DNA from 4 places in the Macrococcoides bohemicum genome. Region 1 is predicted to be linked to each of the others. Evidence: riboswitches for the same ligand, from Rfam matches in the RefSeq annotation. Region 1 holds a riboswitch; each other region holds the start of a gene.
The links. Region 1 has a riboswitch for thiamine pyrophosphate ahead of tenA (thiaminase II). Riboswitches for the same ligand answer to the same signal wherever they lie in the genome.
Positions count from the first base shown of each region.

Region 2: another riboswitch for thiamine pyrophosphate. It lies ahead of HT586_RS01275 (thiamine phosphate synthase); the one in region 1 lies ahead of tenA (thiaminase II).
Region 3: another riboswitch for thiamine pyrophosphate. It lies ahead of tenA (thiaminase II); the one in region 1 lies ahead of tenA (thiaminase II).
Region 4: another riboswitch for thiamine pyrophosphate. It lies ahead of HT586_RS05380 (3-oxoacyl-ACP reductase); the one in region 1 lies ahead of tenA (thiaminase II).

Region 1 is NZ_CP054482.1:2,067,763-2,072,750, reverse strand. Features, by position in the region: gene HT586_RS10880 (transglycosylase family protein) at 1-749, shown strand, start outside; gene HT586_RS12550 (transglycosylase family protein) at 1,071-1,634, shown strand; TPP riboswitch at 1,717-1,812, shown strand; gene tenA (thiaminase II) at 1,896-2,573, shown strand; gene thiD (bifunctional hydroxymethylpyrimidine kinase/phosphomethylpyrimidine kinase) at 2,566-3,363, shown strand; gene thiM (hydroxyethylthiazole kinase) at 3,363-4,145, shown strand; gene thiE (thiamine phosphate synthase) at 4,149-4,790, shown strand; gene yidC (membrane protein insertase YidC) at 4,870-4,988, shown strand, end outside.
Region 2 is NZ_CP054482.1:243,596-248,583, forward strand. Features, by position in the region: gene HT586_RS01255 (HesA/MoeB/ThiF family protein) at 1-366, opposite strand, end outside; gene HT586_RS01260 (thiazole synthase) at 363-1,130, opposite strand; gene thiS (sulfur carrier protein ThiS) at 1,132-1,329, opposite strand; gene HT586_RS01270 (NAD(P)/FAD-dependent oxidoreductase) at 1,313-2,368, opposite strand; gene HT586_RS01275 (thiamine phosphate synthase) at 2,398-2,970, opposite strand; TPP riboswitch at 3,054-3,156, opposite strand; gene HT586_RS01280 (protein-tyrosine phosphatase family protein) at 3,251-3,697, shown strand; gene HT586_RS01285 (hypothetical protein) at 3,764-4,189, opposite strand; gene HT586_RS01290 (TerC family protein) at 4,295-4,988, opposite strand, start outside.
Region 3 is NZ_CP054482.1:1,028,669-1,033,656, reverse strand. Features, by position in the region: gene HT586_RS05335 (MerR family transcriptional regulator) at 1-9, opposite strand, end outside; gene HT586_RS05330 (esterase/lipase family protein) at 155-1,366, shown strand; gene tenA (thiaminase II) at 1,389-2,066, opposite strand; TPP riboswitch at 2,105-2,202, opposite strand; gene HT586_RS05320 (hypothetical protein) at 2,288-2,587, opposite strand; gene HT586_RS05315 (glycogen/starch/alpha-glucan phosphorylase) at 2,800-4,988, opposite strand, start outside.
Region 4 is NZ_CP054482.1:1,038,334-1,043,321, forward strand. Features, by position in the region: gene HT586_RS05370 (GNAT family N-acetyltransferase) at 1-270, shown strand, start outside; gene HT586_RS05375 (IS6-like element IS257 family transposase) at 300-974, shown strand; TPP riboswitch at 2,030-2,134, shown strand; gene HT586_RS05380 (3-oxoacyl-ACP reductase) at 2,216-2,968, shown strand; partial or broken gene HT586_RS05385 (NtaA/DmoA family FMN-dependent monooxygenase) at 2,981-4,197, shown strand; gene HT586_RS05390 (ABC transporter permease subunit) at 4,285-4,988, shown strand, end outside.

The DNA.
Region 1 (4,988 bases):
AATCTTTATGGACAATCGCAGATAAGTATGACACTACAATCGAAAAGATTAAAAACATTAATAAATTAAAATCAGAGGTAATCGTTCCTAACCAAAAGTTAGAAGTATTAGTTAAAGGTAAATACGAAGTTAAAGCTGGAGATACTTTAGGTAAAATCGCACATAAATTTGATGTAAGAATTACGGAATTAAAAAAATGGAATAAAATTGAATCTTCTAAAGAATTAAATGAAGGTCAATTATTAATCGTTGAGAAAAAATCAGATCGTAAACATGCGAATGCAGCACCAGTAAAAGCAGCACCAGTAAAAGCAGCACCAGTTGCTAAAAAAGTAGCAGCACCAGTTTCAGCACCGGTTGCAACGCAAAATACTGCAGCAACTGTACAACCACAACCACAAGCTCAACCAGTACAACAAACTCAAAAAGCAGTTCGTGTACAACAAGCACCAGTACAACAAGCGCCAGTACAACAGACTAAACGTGCTGCAGTACAACAAACATCAGCACCAGCTGGTAATTCATCAGTTGATGCACATTTACGTTTAATCATGCAACGTGAATCAGGCGGAAATCCAAGAGCAGTTAATGCAGCAGGTTACTACGGATTATTCCAATTCTCTCCACAAACATGGGCAGCTGTAGGCGGAACTGGTAACCCAGCACAAGCTTCAGAAGCAGAACAATGGAAACGTGCGCGTATGTTATATACGCAACACGGCGCGCAACATTGGTCAACAGCATACTAATAATAAATTTTAGCAGAACTTTACGTTCTGCTTTTTTTATGAAAAAATTTAGTCAATTGTTTCAAAAGTGTGACATTCTTAATAATTCATAACATAGCGAGCTAACTGATATTTCTCTTAAACATTTAACACTATATGGAAATTAATTTATTTGTTATTTTGTTATTGTAACGCAAGCGTAATAAAAGGGCATATCTTTTATTTGGCTGTAACCTATGAAATATTTATTTCTGATATAGTTAACTACAAGAACAAAGCATATTCATTCAAAAGAATTCAGTAATAAAATAAAAAACAAAGATTTCCCGGAGGAAAATAAACATGAAAAAAATCTTGAGTGTTACAGCAGCAATTGCAATCACAACGACGATGGCAGTTTCAACAGCAGACGCAGCTTCATATAAAGTTAAATCTGGTGATTCATTATGGAGCATCGCTAATAAATATGGTACGTCAATTGCAGCAATCAGATCAGCAAATGGCTTAAGATCTAACTTAATTCATCCGAACCAAGTGTTAAAAATTAATGGGAAAAATAATAGTGTTGTATATAAAAATACGTCTTACAAAAAATCAACGTATAAAGCACCTGTAAGTAAAACCGCTTATACAAGTTCAAAAACTGTAAAAACAACAAATTCTACTTATATTAACAGAGGTTTAAACTGGTCAGCATTAGCACAATGTGAATCTGGTGGTAATCCGTCTATTAATACTGGAAATGGTTATTATGGTATGTACCAATTTAATTTACAAACATGGCGTGGTGTTGGTGGTTATGGATATCCACACCAGGCATCAGCAGCTGAACAAACGAAACGTGCTCAAATTTTATATAACATGCGTGGTGCGCAACCTTGGCCAGTATGTGGACTTCGCTTATAATTTTAAGACTAACGATTTTATCGTTGGTCTTTTTTCATATCTTGCTTTCACATCTTGCTTGCGTTACACTAACAATAAATACATATACTACTAGGGGTGCCTTTTGGCTGAGATGACTTTGTCAAACCCTTTACCTGATCTAGATAATGCTAGCGTAGGAAAGTAGTTAAATTCCTTTATTGATATTATTTTTTTAATAACGGTATTTAGCCCAATTCCTATATGGAAATGGGCTTTTTTTTATATATTTTGAGGAGGTAAATGATGTTTACACAACAATTAAAAGAAGAAGTAGAGCCAATTATCGAGTCAATTTACAATGATCCGTTTATTCAGGGAATGGTGCGTGGTGATTTAAGTAAAGAAGCAGTGATTCATTATTTAAAAGCAGATCATCTTTATTTAAACGAGTTTGCGAAAATTTATAGCTTATTAATTCCAAAACTAGATGATAAAGAAGGTATTAAATTTTTACTAGAACAAATCGATTTTGTCTTGAACGGAGAAGTCACTGCACATTATACTTTAGCAGACTATGCCCAGGTTGATTATAAAACGATTATTAAAGACGGAGAATGGTACCCGACAAGTGATCATTATATTAAACACATGTATTTTAATGCATATCGTTATAGTGATGCAGCATTTACAATTTGTGCGATGGCACCGTGTCCGTATGTTTATCAGCAAGTTGCTTTAAAGATGAAAGAACGTCATGATTTCAACGGCAATCCATTTAAAGACTGGGTAGATTTCTATGCAAAAGAGATGAAACCGTTAATGGACCATCTGGATGGCTGGGTAGATGAATTTGCAGAACATGCAAGTGAAGCGGAACGCGCGATATTAACAAAGAACTTTAAAGAGAGCTGTATACATGAGAAACGTTTCTTTAATATGGCTTATATACAAGAAACTTGGGAAAGTGTGGTTGAATAATATGAAAACAGCTTTATCGATTGCAGGAACAGATCCAACGGGTGGCGCTGGAACAACAGTAGATTTAAAAGTATTTCAATCAAGAGGCGTCTATGGTATGAGTGTTGTAACAAGTATTGTCGCACAAAATACTTTAGGCGTTCAGCAAGTATTTAATCAGAATGTTGATGTTATTGCAGCACAACTGGATAGTGTATACAGTGATATCATACCGGATGCAGTGAAGACAGGAATGCTTGCAACGAGTGAAGTTATGGATGTCGTACGTCCTTATATTGTAAAACATGATATTCCTTATGTAATCGATCCTGTCATGGTAGCTAAAAGTGGTGATGCATTGCTTGATGAAAATGGGCGTAGTGCGGTGCGTACAAAACTTTTAGATGTAGCAACAGTCGTGACACCAAATATTCCGGAGCTTGAGGAAATCGTACAGATGAAAGTGGAAACACTTGATGATATAAAACGTGCGGGTAAAATATTTATTAATGAAATTGGATCTGACAGTGTACTGATAAAAGGCGGTCATCTTAAAGGTGATGCTACAGATTATTTATTTACTCGAGATGATTTTGTTGTCTTGAAAGGTGAACGTTATGATACGAAACACACACATGGCACAGGATGTACATATTCAGCAGTAATTACATCTGAACTTGCTAAAGGAAAATCCATTGTTGAAGCAGTACAACTTGCTAAACGTTATATGGATATAGCGATCCGATTCACACCAGAACTAGGACATGGTCAAGGTCCGGTTAATCACTTTAAATTTCAGGAGATGGAATAATGATATTAGAACAGCTGAGAAAAGATAATCCACTGATTATTTGTATTACAAATGACGTAGTTAAAAATTTTACAGCGAACGGTCTACTGGCTTTAGGTGCCAGTCCGGCGATGGCAACAGAAAAGTTAGAGATGGACGAATTTCTAACACATGCTGGTGCATTGCTCATCAATATTGGTTCAATTGAAGAAGGTGATATCGAAAATATGCTGGCTGCTGCAAAATATGCTAATCAACATGATGTACCTATCGTATTGGACCCTGTTGCATGTGGCGCATCTAAATTGCGTAAAGATTTCTGTTTAAAATTATTAGAGACATATGAAATTACAGTAATACGTGGCAATGCTTCTGAATTACAAGCTTTGACAGGAGAAGCGCGTATGAAAGGAACAGATGCAGATACGAGTCTGTCAACAGAAGATGTTGCACGCGCTGCATATAATAGATTTAACTGTGCGATTGTCGTAACAGGTGAAATCGATGCGATTTGTGTGAATGGAAAAATTAACTTAATTGAGAATGGTACTGCACTTTTAACAAAAGTCACAGGTGGTGGATGTTTATTAGGGGCAGTTGTTGCTAGTTTCATATATAATGAAACTAAACCAACGTTAGAAACATTAACAGAAGCATTGACAACATATACTGTTGCCTCAGAGTTTGCTGAACGTGCGTCTAACGGCACTTTGCCGGGACATTTTGCTGTGAATTTAATCGATCAGTTATATTTAATACAGGAAAGTGATGTGGCAGAGAATAGACTTGTGAAAGAAGTGTAGCGAATGTTTGATAGAAAATTATTGCGCGTTTATTTTATTGCGGGCACTCAGGATACATCTGACGGTAATCTTGAGCGAGTATTACAGGAAGCCCTTGAAGCAGGTATTACACTATATCAATTCAGAGAAAAAGGTCAGAATGCTCTGACTGGTGAAGCTAAAGAAACATTAGCGCGAAAACTTTTTGAGATGTGTAAAGCAAAAGGTGTACCGTTTATTGTTAACGATGACATTGCGTTAGCGAAGAAAATTGGTGCGGACGGTATTCATCTCGGCCAGGACGATGAGAAAATCGAGAACATCATTGATGATTTCAATGATAAGATTATCGGGCTCTCTGTCGGTAATTTTGCTGAATATGATCAATCTGATTTGACGCATGTTGATTATATCGGTGTAGGACCAGTATATGAAACAAGCAGTAAAAGTGATGCGAAGAAACCTGGAGGCATAGAACTCATCCGTAAAATGAGACTATATGACGAAGATATTCCTATCGTCGCTATCGGTGGTATTACAGATGCCAATAGCGAGATGATTCTTGCTGCCGGAGCTGATGGAATCTCAACAATTTCTTCTATTACGAAAAGTGACGATATTAAACAAGTTGTTACAGATTACCTGAAATATTATACAGATAAATAAAAATACATGGTTTTTGTTTAAGATTATCACTTTTTGTGATAAAATAACCTCTATGTGAATAATATTATGAGGTGAAAGAATGAAGAAAAAGGCAATTTGGCCGTTAATCATTGCAATTGCATTATTTTTAGCGGGTTGTGATTATTCAAAAGAAGAGAATCGTACTGGATTTTTCTATGATACATTTGTACATCCGTT
Region 2 (4,988 bases), 530 kb from region 1:
GATGAGAAGTGGTTTATATTTTTCAATAATGGATTCGATATTCTTTACTGTTACTTCTTCAGATATCGTAGTCACTTTTACATTACTATTTATACGGTTGATGTGCGACGCTAAAGCATCAACTTTTAAAGTATAAGCAGCACTATCTGCTTCATCAAAAAGACTTTGACGATGTAGATTACTAAGTGATACAACATCCATATCGCAAATTACTAGATGTCCAGCACCACTTCTAGCAAGCATTTCACTTACTGTACTTCCTAATGCGCCGCCTCCAATAATAAGAAATGTGCTGCTGCTTAATTTATCTTGTGCTGCTTGTCCGAAACCAGGTGATTTGATTTGTCGATCAAATCGTTCGCTCATAGAAACTCAAGACCTTCCATAGGACTTGATGCTTGGGCAGTATATTTCTTAGGAATGCGTCCTGCTTCAAATCCGAGTTGACCAGCCTGTACGGCATATTTCATTGCTTCAGCCATCTTAATCGGGTCTTTTGCATTTGAGACAGCTGTATTGAGTAACACTGCATCTGCACCGAGTTCCATCGCAAAGCTTGCGCCTTTAGGTGAACCGATACCTGCATCAACGATAACAGGGACGTTAACTGCATCGATAATATATTTTAGATTTAATGGATCATTGATACCAAGGCCTGTCCCAATCGGCGCACCAAGTGGCATAATAGCATGACAACCTAATGCTTCTAATTTTTTTGCAAGGACGACATCACAAGGGATGTATGGGCATACGATATATCCTTTTTCTAAAAGAATCTCACATGCTTTATATGTTTCGATACTATCTGGTAGAAGTGTTGTATCATCACCGATAATTTCAACTTTAATCATGTCACACATACCTGCAATACGTGCAATTTCTGCTATCTTTACCGCTTCTTCAGCTGTTTTTGCACCTGCTGTATTTGGAAAAGTGATGTATTTATCCAAATCTACAGACTCTAATGGGTTAGGGAGTGATTTATCATATAAACTCATGCGTCGTACTGCAAAAGTTAACGCATTTGTTTCGCTGATTTCAACTGCTTTCTTTTGTGTCTCTCCATCTTTAAACTTGCCTGTTCCTAATATTAAACGAGAAGATAATTCCAAGGGTCCTATTTTTAACATATTAGCCGCCTCCAACGAATTCTAGTAATTCTAATTTTTGTTCGGGTTTCAAAGTGATAGATTGCCATTTAGATTGTTCGATGGGAACATCATCCACAAGCGCTACAATCCTCTTTTTATCACTTGTAAAAGTTGCGAGTAAGTCAGATAAATTTGTTTTGTCTGTTTCAAAAGGCTCATCGTTAATGTATATTTTCATAAATTTCTCCTATCTTAAAATCTTTTTGAAATTGTTGATACAGTTCTCCATCTTGTTCAAAGATCATTTGACGCATAAATTCTCCTGTAATACGTGATAATAAGATACCATTGCGGTAGTGTCCCGTTGCTAGAAATAATCCTTCATCTAACTGATCGAGGACAGGTCGATGCAACGTGGTATCTGGTCTGAATCCACAATCAATGCTGACGATGGTACTGTCGCGTAATTTCGGGATTAGTTTAAACGTTTCTTCAAGTAACCACTTTACACCTTCTGCACTTGGTTGTTGCTTTGTATCAAGTGAAGTTGTTGCACCAATCAGATAATGATTGTCTGATTTAGGGACAATATAATGTCCGTTTGTCTGGAATAGTGTTTCTTTTAAATAAAGATCGGGATGATGTAACGTCAGGACTTCTCCTTTCACGCCTTGCATCGGGAAATCTATATCAAGCATGTTAAGTAAATCTTCACTTTTACATCCAGCTGCAATAACGACTTTGTCTGAGATGATGGTTTTATCACTTATTGATAAGTGATATTTATCATCTACGTAATTAATGGATTTGACGTGATCTGAAATATGAGGAATATCTTGATTTGCGTACTTTATAACAGTTAAATATTTACCGGCATTGACTTGACCATCTGTAGGAATCCACATTGTCTGCTCAAACGTATTATTGATTGAACCGTTCGCATAAGAAGATAACGCTTTTGAAGCTATCCACTCAAATTGTTTATGCTTTGAATTTAGAAAATCGTATTGAGTCTTTAGATTCTCTTCATCTCCAGGTGAAGCGATTTTAAGCAATCCGTGTTGTTGTAGGTCAATAGATAATCCAGTCAAGTTTTCCAGTTGCTGAATATGATCAGGTATCATTTGCTGACCAAGCACAGATAGTCTGTATAAAGGACTATCTTCTGTAAATTCATTTTGTGCCCCGAGCATACCTCCAGCAGCGTGTGTTGCTTTATAACCATGTACATCATCTATGATTGCAATATTATCTGTATGGCTTTTAAGTGCGTACACAATATTTTCTCCGATAATTCCTCCACCTATTACAACGATGTCGTACGTAGTAACCACTCCTTTTTTACTGCAAGAAAATCTTGCTTGTTTGTAAATAACCTGATACCGGCAAAGCCTGAAAAATTAGTGTTTAACTGTCTTATTGTGTTGATGCTGATGCCGCCTAATGCTACTACAGAGATATCAATATGAGTGACTGCATCAATTTGAGCTGCTGCTCTGGGTGGTAAATCAGGTTTGGACGGTGTAGGGAAGACATGACCAAATAAAACAAATGATAGATCGAGCGATTCAGCGTGTTTGGCTGATGCCAAAGAATGAACGCTTTGACTGACCTGTATTTCCGGATGATTATTTCTAAAGGCATCTATTTCAGAATTACTTTCTTTAAAGTGAATTCTCGTTAAATGACATGCAAATAAAATATTAGGATTGTTATGCACGATAATTTTATCTTTAGGAATTCTTGTTATCAGCTGGTTTATGAAATGAATAATATCTTTCTCTGCTGCATCAAACCTTAAAATAACGCCATCTATTTCATCATGAACCTGGATGATTTGATTGAGAACGGTGATTGAAGGTTTTGGGGATGTAATCATGATAAACACACTTTTCACCTCGAAAAAAACACCCACTAACTAAAAAAAGCTAGTGGGTGTTGGAATTAGTATAAATAAATCACTAAAATTCAATCACGCTTCCCTACGTTGGTTCTAACCAAGTCAGGTTCAAAGAGTCGGAAATAATTTCCTCTCAGCCCGTTGTGGGCACCCCTAGCAAATATTTAATTCTGTAGTAAGCCTACCACTAGTTAGAGTGAATTTCAATCAATTCAAATTCATGATAAAATAAATTAACGATAAAATGGGGTGTAAAAGGATGAATGAAGAAGAAAAGTTATCTTTATTAATTGATGAACGTACAGAACTCATACCACATGAGACGGTGTATGACAAAGTAGAGATTGAACAAAATCATACGGATTCTGTAGAAGTGCTGCTTGAACCAGCAATACAACAGGAACGTATGTCTTCTGAAGAAATTTTAAGAGAAATTGCAGAAGAAGAAGAACTCGAAGAAGAGTACGCGCAAGCAGTTGAAGAAGTAAAATTATTTAAATATATTGTCCATACGATTAAATTTCATGAAGGAGATGCAATTACACGCTATCAACTGCGCAATATATGTGCACATAGTAAAACTAAATTATCATCAGATAATTTAGATGAAGTATTAAATGATTATATTGAAGCGGGCTACATCAGAATTGAAGATGACAAAATATATATCACATTCTTAGGTGAGCATGTAAATACATTGTTATAAGCGTTTATTATATAAAACAAGCAAGAGTGGAACAATTTAGTTCCGCTCTTGCTTGTTTGTCAGAGATTAATCTTTTAGTAAAAACGCTTCTTCGTCACGTGAATGAATTTCATTAACGATAATCAAACTTCTAAAATAATCGATAATTTGAGTGGAGAATCCTTCGCTTTCCATCTGTGTTTTAATCTTAGCGACGACTTGGCGCATAATATCATGATCACGTGTGAGTTGTTGAACTTTATCATGTAGTTCAGGATTATTATTTTCCGCTTCTGTATAGAAACCATCTGCTTCTTCCTCAGCATCTGCGTGACTTATGACGCGTGAATCCCAGAAATCGACAAGCGCGATCACTTCCTGAATCACTTCTTCTTCCGTACCGTTTTGGTATGTTCTGATCAATTCATCTGTCATATTCACAGCAAGGCCTAACCCTGTATCGTGAATTTGTTTATGTGCATGTAGTTGTCTTAATGATGGTCCGACTGGCATACAATCATCTCCGTTCAGTATATTTACCACTATTGTATTATAGAAAATATAATAAAAAGACTAGGGGATTCCCTAGTCTTATATTTTTCAGATGTATAGTGATGATTAATGCTGATGACTTTGTCCACGTTTACTTGTAACAAAACCAATCACTAAAATTGATAGTAATACACCCCAGAAGATCAGTTGCCACATCATTGAATGCGGGAAGTCATGCGGTAATACGTGGATGGAATCATGTGCTAATACAAGCACGACAAGTTTAATGCCAATCCAGCCTACGATTGCAAATGCTGCAGCTTCAAGTCCAGGATATGTTTCCAGAATTTTGATGAAATATGTTGCTGCAAATCGCATTAACACAACGCCAAGCATACCTCCGATAAACATAACGGTGAACTGTCCGGCGTTTAGTCCCATGAAGTCAGGACCAACTTTAGGCAATGTAACCGCGATTGCAATTGCTGCCAACATTGAATCAATTGCGAATGCGATATCTGCACCTTCAACTTTCAGAACAGTCATCCAGAAGCCACTACCTTTAGGCATTGCTTCTTCTTCTGCAATATCAGGTACGCTTTCATCATCGACATGATTTTTCTTTTTGAAATAAGTATATAAACTCTTTATTGACATAAAGATTAGATATGCTGCACCAAGTGCTTGTATCTGCCAATACTTAGCTAAGAAAGTTATAAAGAATAATGAGATGAATCTAAAGATAAATGCTCCCATTAAACCATAAAATAAAGCTCTCTTTCTTTGTTCTTCCGGTAAATGCTTTACCATCACCGCCATA
Region 3 (4,988 bases), 1.0 Mb from region 1:
AATATTCATATCCTACCTCCTTACAATGTTACTTTAAACTATAACGTTACGTCAGAGTCAACATATAATTTTAGTTTCTGATTTAAATATTTTGAAGTGATATAATGAATTAAACAATTTATGAATATCCTATATTGTTCAAGGAGTTTTGATAATGCGTAAACGTCTTACAACAATACTTACAGAACGTGCACCGATTCTTCCTGAGAAAGTAGCTAATAATGATTTAAAGATTAATAAAGAGCCGATTATTTTAGTCCATGGTTTTGCAGGATTTGCAAGAGATAATACACCGCATGGATTAATGCCTTATTGGGGTGGTTTAAAGGTAAATATAACTTCTACATTAAATATTGAAGGCTATGATATATATGAAGCGAGCATAGGTTCTATGACCTCAAGTTATGACCGCGCTGTTGAATTATATTATTATATCAAAGGTGGTCGTGTAGACTATGGGGCTTATCACAGTAATAAATTTGGGCATCATCGTTTCGGTAAGACATATGAGGGCATTTTTCCAGATTGGCAGCCAGGTAAAAAAGTGCATTTCATAGGTCATAGTATGGGCGGACAGACAATACGTATATTAGAGCATATGTTACGTTTTGGTCGTCCTGAAGAAGTAGCCTATGCAAACGCCCACCATTTAAAAGTTGCATCTCTATTTATAGGTGGACAAGATAATATGATCAATACAATTACAACAATCGGTACACCGCATAACGGAACATATATTGCAGATCGATTAGGTAATAAGAATTTAATTAAATCATTCTTTTATCGACTCGTTGAGAACGAAGGTATAGCAAGCTTTAAAATAGACTGGGGCTTTGGTCAATGGGGATTACGTCAACAAAAAGGTGAAAGTTACTTTGCATACATTAAACGAGTTAGAGCGAATAAGCTTTGGCAGACTACTGACAACGGCTTTTATGACTTAACATTAAAAGGCTCAGAGGAAATCAATAACAAGCTTTCAATTAATCCAAACATTCGATATAAAAGTTATTCGACTGTTGCTACACATAAAAGTTTCTTCACGAAATATCAAATTGCAAATGTCGGGATGTTTGCCCCTTTCTATCTTACGGGTATAATCAGTACAATATCAGGAACACCTGAATGGTGGGAAAATGATGGACTTGTGCCAGCGATTTCTGCTGAAGGGCCATTCACCGAACCTAAATCTTACAATAAAAAGGTGATGATAGATCGTGGTATATGGCATGTTTTTCCTAGAATGTATGGTTGGGATCATATGGATCAGATTGGTGGCAATATGACAAATTTACTCCATACGCCAGGAGAATTAATCGATTTCTATCGCACACTTGTTAAAGAACTCGTTTTATTTGAAAAATAAAAACCTAGGAAAATTCCTAGGTTTATTTTTGTGGGATTGGCCATGTTTCAAGATTTTCACACATATCCCAGAACATATATTCATAATAACTTGTCTTAACGATAATTTCTTCTAATTCTGCTAATTCCGTTTCCGGTTTACCTTCAGTCAACGCATCCATTAATCTGATTGCTTCATTCGTTAATTCAGTAAATTCTTCACCAGAGTATGTTGCAACCCAGTCGTGATAAAGATTACTTTCATCGCGTGCACCAGGCATTTGTGCTAATGATTTACCGATATAATTGTAACTCCATGCACATGCGAGTAAACATGCAACGACATGCTCAGCACCTCCACGTTGTGCATGATTCAACATATAACTCGTATAAGCAGTGTTTGTAGCAGCTGAATCAGTCGATTCAAGTTCATCAGTAGATATGTCAAAAGATGCTGCATATTTACGATGTAAATCCATCTCCATAAATAAAGTGCCATGCAATAAATGTGCGAATGTACTCATCGTAGATAAATCTCTAGATTTAGCACTTCCAATCGCCATTAATTTTGCATATTCAATTAAATATACATAATCTTGTTTCAACCAATGCTGAAATTTTTCTTTTGAAAGTGTACCATCCGCTAATCCTTTCACAAAAGGATGATCAAGATAAGAACTCCAAATAGGTTCAACACGTTGCCAAATACGTTCCGTAAACATTCTATTCCTCCTAAAAAATATACCTATACACATAAGGTATAGGTATCTTCCCACTTCCCTACGCTAGCATTAACCAACAGGTTCAAAGGGTCGGAATTAACCTCTCAGCACAAATTGTGCACCCCTAGTGTATAAGTATTATATTTATATTCATTATAACAATAATTATCTTAATTACAAAATGCCGTTAGGTTCTTCAGTTAGAATTAATCCGACTTAGACTATTTGACGGTTGTTTTATATGCTTCTACAAATGCTTTTGCTTCTTTTCGATTCACTTGATCAAACAGCCACGATTCACCGTTTTTTTCCATTATCGCGATACGGAATGGAACTGTTGAGATGCCGCTTTTGATACTCTTAATTTCATCTAATAAAAAAGTATCTTTTACTTCAGTTCCTGACAAAGGGCCCTGTGCTTCAAAAGTTATAACGTCATCATATAAATTTAATGTACCTGGTACTAAAGTTGATCGATATAAAGACATCGATGCATTTACACTCATGATATGTTTAGTCATTTTATCCACTCCTTCCATTTATTTATATTATATATTATCGGAGAAAAGATTTATAGCGAAAGAAATAGCGATATTGTTTATTTTTAGTTAGAGATTCCACTATTACTCACTTTCTTTTGCGGTATCTTTCTCTTTCTACCATCGATTCCGTTAAATCTCTGCCAGCAAATGAAAAAAGACCAATCCTTCACTCGGGATTGGTCAAAATCTTACTATACTAATTTCCAGATATCCGTTGCATATTGCTGGATTGTTCTATCACTTGAGAATTGTCCTGATTTCAGGATATTCATCAAGCTCATTTGATTCCATTTCTTCTTATCCTGATATGTTGCCATCGCAGTTAAGTGAATATCTACATAAGCATTAAAATCTTTTAATAGGAAATATGGATCATTGTTTGTAAGCACATGATAATATAGATTGTTAAATGCAAAGTCACGACCAAACTGTTCATTTTTAAGTGCATCCATCGCACCTTTAACACGTCCATCTGTTTGATAGATAGCTTCCGCCTGATAACCACCATTGTTCTGGTAGTTAATTACTTCTTCTGAACTTAATCCAAAGATAAAGATATTTTCCTTACCTACTAATTCAGCGATTTCAACGTTCGCACCATCCATTGTTCCAAGTGTCACAGCTCCATTCATCATCATCTTCATATTCCCAGTTCCAGATGCTTCCATAGATGCTGTAGATATTTGCTCAGAGATTTCAGCAGCCGGCATAATATCTTCTGCAAGTGTTACATTATAGTTCTCTAAAAATACTACTTTAATTCTATTGTCTACATCTTTATCATTATTCACAACATTTCCTACTGCATGAATTAATTTAATAATTTCTTTAGCAATATGATAACTTGGTGCAGCTTTAGCACCAAATATAAATGTTCTAGGCTGAATTCTTGTAGATGGTTTGCGCTTAATTTCATTGTAAAGATATATAATGTGTAAAATATTTAATAATTGACGTTTGTATTCATGTAATCTTTTTACCTGTACATCAAATACTGAATTTTCATCTACTTCAATACCTGTTTTTTTATAAATAACTTCTTTAAGTACACGTTTATTCTCAAGCTTAACATCTGCAAGATGATTTAAGAATGATTCGTCGTTATAATAACGCATTAGCTGTGTTAATTCTTGTGGTGATTTATGCCACACATCACCAATTGCATCATTGATTAAATGGGTTAAACCAGGGTTAGCTGTCATCAACCAACGACGGTGTGTAATCCCATTTGTTTTGTTGTTGAATTTTTCAGGTTGTATCCTATAGAAATCATTAAATGTATGATCTTTAATAATTTCAGAGTGAAGTGCTGCAACTCCGTTTACCGAGAATGAGCCAACGATTGCTAATTTACTCATATGCACGACATTATTACTAATCACTGCTAAATCAGCTATTTTGTCGCGCATTTCTGGATGTTTCTCATATACTTCACGGCAGAATCTTTCATTAATTTCATTAATAATCATAAAGATTCTTGGATTTACCTTTTGAACTTGACTTACTGGCCATTTTTCTAATGCTTCCTGCATGATTGTATGGTTGGTATAGGCAAATGTCTTAGTAACAATCGACCAGGCTTCATTCCATCCTAAACCTTCTTCATCCATTAAAATACGCATTAATTCAGGAATACCGAAAGTAGGATGCGTATCATTAATTTGAATACAGTGATATTCATGGAACTGCGTCACAGGTAAATTATATTTTTCTTTGAATTGCTTAATTAATGTCTGAATCGTTGATGACACTAAGAAATACTGTTGTTTTAGACGTAGGAAACGACCTTCTTCAGTCGAATCATCCGGATATAAGAATCCTGAGATTCGTTCTACATTCTGCATATGTTCTAATCTGTTCTTATAGTTGCCATGATCAATAACGTCTGATGGTAATTCAGCGCTCCACAATCTTAACTGGTTCACAACGTCATTGTCATATCCCACTACACCAACGTCATATGGCACTGCTAATACTGTTTCCTGATTGTGATACGTAAATTTAAAATTACCATGCTCATCGACTTCACTTGATACTTCACCACCGAAGTTCACATGCATCGCTTCATCTATTTTACGTGTTTCCCATGGATAAACTTCTTGTAACCAGTTATCTGGTAATTCAATTTGCGTACCATTGACAATTCGTTGTTCAAATAACCCATAACGATAACGAATTCCAAAACCATTACCTAAATATCCAAGACTCGCGATAGAATCTAAGAAACAGGCTGCAAGTCGTCCTAATCCCCCATTACCAAGTCCAGCATCATTTTCTTCACTATATACTTTTTTAGGGTCTCTTCCTAATTCAGTTAAAACTTCGTTACAAACATCTAACAATCCTGCATTTAATAAGTTACTTTCAATTAAACGACCAA
Region 4 (4,988 bases), 1.0 Mb from region 1:
AAAATCATAGGTTCTTCTAATGTACGTCATCACTTAAATGAGTTTTTAACGAATTATGGTGGTCATGTTGGGTATGGAGTAAGACCTGATATGAGAGGTCAAGGTTATGCGTCAAAGATTCTAAATGAGTCCTTAAAATTTTTGAAATCTTTGAATGTAGAAAAAGCACTTATTACATGTGATGAAGAAAATATTGCGAGTAGAAAAGTAATATTAAACAATGGTGGTGTACAAGATCAATCGGGTTCTGTTGCAAAATTGAATTTATAGTATAATTTTAACAAAAAGGAGTCTTCTGTATGAACTATTTCAGATATAAACAATTTAACAAGGATGTTATCACTGTAGCCGTTGGCTACTATCTAAGATATGCATTGAGTTATCGTGATATATCTGAAATATTAAGGGAACGTGGTGTAAACGTTCATCATTCAACGGTCTACCGTTGGATTCAAGAATATGCCCCAATTTTGTATCAAATTTGGAAGAAAAAGCATAAAAAAGCTTATTACAAATGGCGTATTGATGAGACGTACATCAAAATAAAAGGAAAATGGAGCTATTTATATCGTGCCATTGATGCAGAGGGACATACATTAGATATTTGGTTGCGTAAGCAACGAGATAATCATTCAGCATATGCGTTTATCAAACGTCTCATTAAACAATTTGGTAAACCTCAAAAGGTAATTACAGATCAGGCACCTTCAACGAAGGTAGCAATGGCTAAAGTAATTAAAGCTTTTAAACTTAAACCTGACTGTCATTGTACATCGAAATATCTGAATAACCTCATTGAGCAAGATCACCGTCATATTAAAGTAAGAAAGACAAGGTATCAAAGTATCAATACAGCAAAGAATACTTTAAAAGGTATTGAATGTATTTACGCTCTATATAAAAAGAACCGCAGGTCTCTTCAGATCTACGGATTTTCGCCATGCCACGAAATTAGCATCATGCTAGCAAGTTAAGCGAACACTGACATGATAAATTAGTGGTTAGCTATATTTTTTTACTTTGCAACAGAACCAAATATAATATCCTTTTAAGATTTAGTATTACTTTATGCATATATAACGTATTATCTGTTTACTATTATTAAGGTATAAAAATGCAACTCACTTCCATAATTTTGATAAAATAATAATGATTTTATTTGTGCAATCAAATAATCGTTCAAGTGGAGCAAATAAGAAATTAATTGAAAAATCATTAGAATACGTAAAAGAAAATAATGCAAGATATGTATGTTTATAAACTGGTGTAGATAACGTGAAAGTACAAGGGTTATATGAAAAAATGGGTATGTCAGTAGATAATGAAGTATTGCAGTACTCAAGAGTATTATAATATATTTGTATTTATAAGCTATCCATTGTAAAATGTAAATGAAAAGAGGAGCGCGGTAACACTCCTCCTGTAGATCCGTTTATACGGTGACTAGCCAATGTTATTTTTTTACTCAATAACCACTCAGCTCTGTCAAGCTTATGAGTGGTTATTTTTTGTCTTTGTCATTTAGTCTAATAATGAGCGGTATAATGATTGCAAACATCATCAACATTATACTCAATAACTCAAAATCAGTCATGCTTTCCTTTCCAGGAGAAACACCTAATAAACAAAATCAAAGGCATCACCTCCTAGGGCTAGCCACCACTATAAACTTATCTACAAATACTATTATAAAGAGTAAATAAAATAATTAGAACAAACGTTCTCTAATTGTTATTTTTGCATTTACATGAAATCCATTGTAAAATGTAAATGAAAAGAGGAGTGATACACACACTCCCTTGTAGATCCGTTTATACGGTGACTAGCTTTTTATGGTTACAATTTCGAATAACCACTCAGCTTAGCCAAGCCATTTAGTGGTTATTTTTTTGATTATCTATTAGTCTAATAATGAGTGGTATAATGATGGCAAAAATCATCAACATTATACTTAATAACTCAAAATCAGTCATGTTATCATCATGTATTGACAAAACATACAATTATTTGTATATTGAAGTCAACTTAAGAAATACACTAGGGGCATTTAACGATAAATTGAGATGAGGTAGTCCTCAGACCCTTTGAACCTGATCTAGTTCAAACTAGCGTAGGGAAGTGTGCTAATGAACTGGTCTATTTATTATGTCTTTTTCATGCACCTTTCTATCAGGAAAGGTGTATTTTTTATGAATAAAATCATAGAGGAGAATATTTGATGAAAACTGTAATGGTTACTGGCGGAGCTAGAGGTTTAGGAGAAGCAATCGTGAAAGGTCTCAATGCTGAAGGTTATAATGTGATTATTAATTATTTTCAAAGTGAAGATGCTGCAATTTCATTAGTAGCATCATTTGGAGAAGATAAAGCGTTAGCTTTTAAAGCTGACGTTACAAAACGTGCAGAAGTAGATGCAATGGTGAAAGCAGGGATAGAGAAGTTTGGCAAAATTGACGTAGTTGTAAATAATGCACTTGTTGGATTTAAGTTTGATCCAGTAGCACAAAAGGCATTTAAAGATTTATCGTGGGAAGATTATCAACAACAAATTGATGGAACGATGAAAGCTGCATTCAACATAAGTCAAAGTGTAATCGATGGTTTTATTGAGCAAAGAGATGGAACGATTATCAGTATTGGCACAAATTTATTCCAAAATCCGGTTGTACCTTATCATGAGTATACGACTGCTAAAGCAGGTTTACTAGGGATGATGCGCAATATCGCAAGTGAATTAGGACAATATGGCATTCGTGCAAATATGATTTCCGGTGGTTTACTGAAAACAACTGATGCTTCTAGTGTAACGACAGATGAAGTATTTGAATTAATCGCTAATTCTACACCACTTAGAAAAGTTACAACACCACAAGATGTTGCAAATATGGTTGTCTACTTAGCATCTGATAGAGCGAAAGGAATTACAGGTCAAAATATCACTGTTGATGGTGGGTTAACGATGAACTAGGGGGAGTTTTAAATGTCAAATATGCATATCCGCATATTGATTTATGGTGTAGGACATCATTTGGCGGCATGGAAAGCACATGATTCTCAAATACATCGTTTGCTGATAATCAAGCATTTAATGCAACACATGAAAATGTAATGCCAGCGATGTGGCTAGATCCAATCGTAAAACTTTCAGCAATATCACAAGTAACTAACAATGTTGGTTTAGTATGTACGATATCAGGAACATTTATGAATCCATATCATGTAGCCAGACAAATTCAATCTTTACAGCATATATCGAAAGGTCGTATGGGGTGGAATCTGGTTACTTCCATGACAGATGAAGAAGCAAAAAATCATAGTATGGAGTATTTACCTGCTCATGCACAAAGATATGAAAAAGCTAGAGAATTTGTAACAATAATAGATAAATTATTTGAATCATGGGATGAAAAAGATTTTATTTATAATAAAGAAAATCATCAAATGATAAAACATTAAAATATACAACCAATCAATCATATGGGTAAGTATTTCCAGGTACGAGGGCCATTATCAACACCAAATTCTAAGTATGGAAAACCTATTGCAATGCAGGCAGGTGCTTCAGATGAAGGATTAAAATTAGCAGCAGAACAAGCTGATGCTGTGTTTTCCGTAAGCTGGAATATCTCGATGGCTAAAAGATATCGCGAACGATTGAAACAGGCAGAAGAAAAAGAAGGAAGAAAGAATAAAATTAAAGTTCTACCAGGTTTAGTTACCTACGTTGCTGAAACTGAAGAAGAAGCTTATGCAAAGAAACAAGTCTTAGATAATATGCTGGATATTGCAAGTTCATTAAAAATACTGGAATTTTTTATTCATCAGGACACTTCAGGATGGGATTTAGATGCGAAAGTACCTGACTTACCACCTTTAGCATCGTTTACTGGACCGAAAGGAAGATATGAAACAGTACTTGAAATTATCAAAGATAAAGATCCAACGGTAAGAGAACTTTTAGGATATTTAGCAGCAGGTGGTGGACATTTGACTTTAATCAGTACGCCGGAAATGATAGTAGATGAATTGGAAAAATGGTTGAAAGAAGGTGTAGCAGACGGATTTAATCTCATGCCACCAACTTTACCTAATAGTTTGGATGATTTTGTTAAACTCATCATACCAGAATTACAATCAAGAGGTTTGTTCAGAGAGGATTATCATACTTTCACATTGAGAGAACATTTAGAAATATAAATAAATATATAGATCTCTAAAAGAGGTCTATTTTTTTTTTTTTCATATATAATATAAATAACTAAAAATTCTGAAAAAGGAGTATATATGAAAAACATAATAAATATTTCCATCACCATTCTTATGCTCTTTTTTATTGCTTGTTTACCATCACTTTTTCACAATCAAAAAATAGATGTTTCTAATTTATTTATTGCAATTAAAGACACGTTTCATTCATTATTACATCCTAATTCAATCGTATTTGAGAATTTAAAGTCAGGTGTCAAACATGATATTTTCCCATTTATTATTGAACCTTGGGTAAATTCAATGACTATACTATTTAGTGCGCTTATTATCTCTTTATTATTCTCATTAATAATCGCATTCTTGATGTATCAATCTCAAGTATTTCACAGTATTGTAATGCATATTAACCGCGTATTAAGTATTGTGCCTGATATTTTTTATATCCCTGTATTTATTTCAATTATTATATTCATTTATCTTAAAACACAAGTGTTGATATTTGATGTTGCATCAAGTCATGAACAAAACGCTGTTATATTCCCGATTTTATTACTGCTAATTATCCCAATAACAAATAGTATTACTGTGATTAATCAATTATTAATTGCAGAAAGAGAAGAAAGCTATGTATCTTTTGCAAGAAGTAAGGGTTTAAATAACAAAGAAATTTTCTATCGTCATATTTTAAAGAATATACTAACAGGCTATTTTATTAACTTTAAACAAATTGTCTGGGTGACTTTATCAAGTTTATTATTTTTAGAACGATTATTAAATGT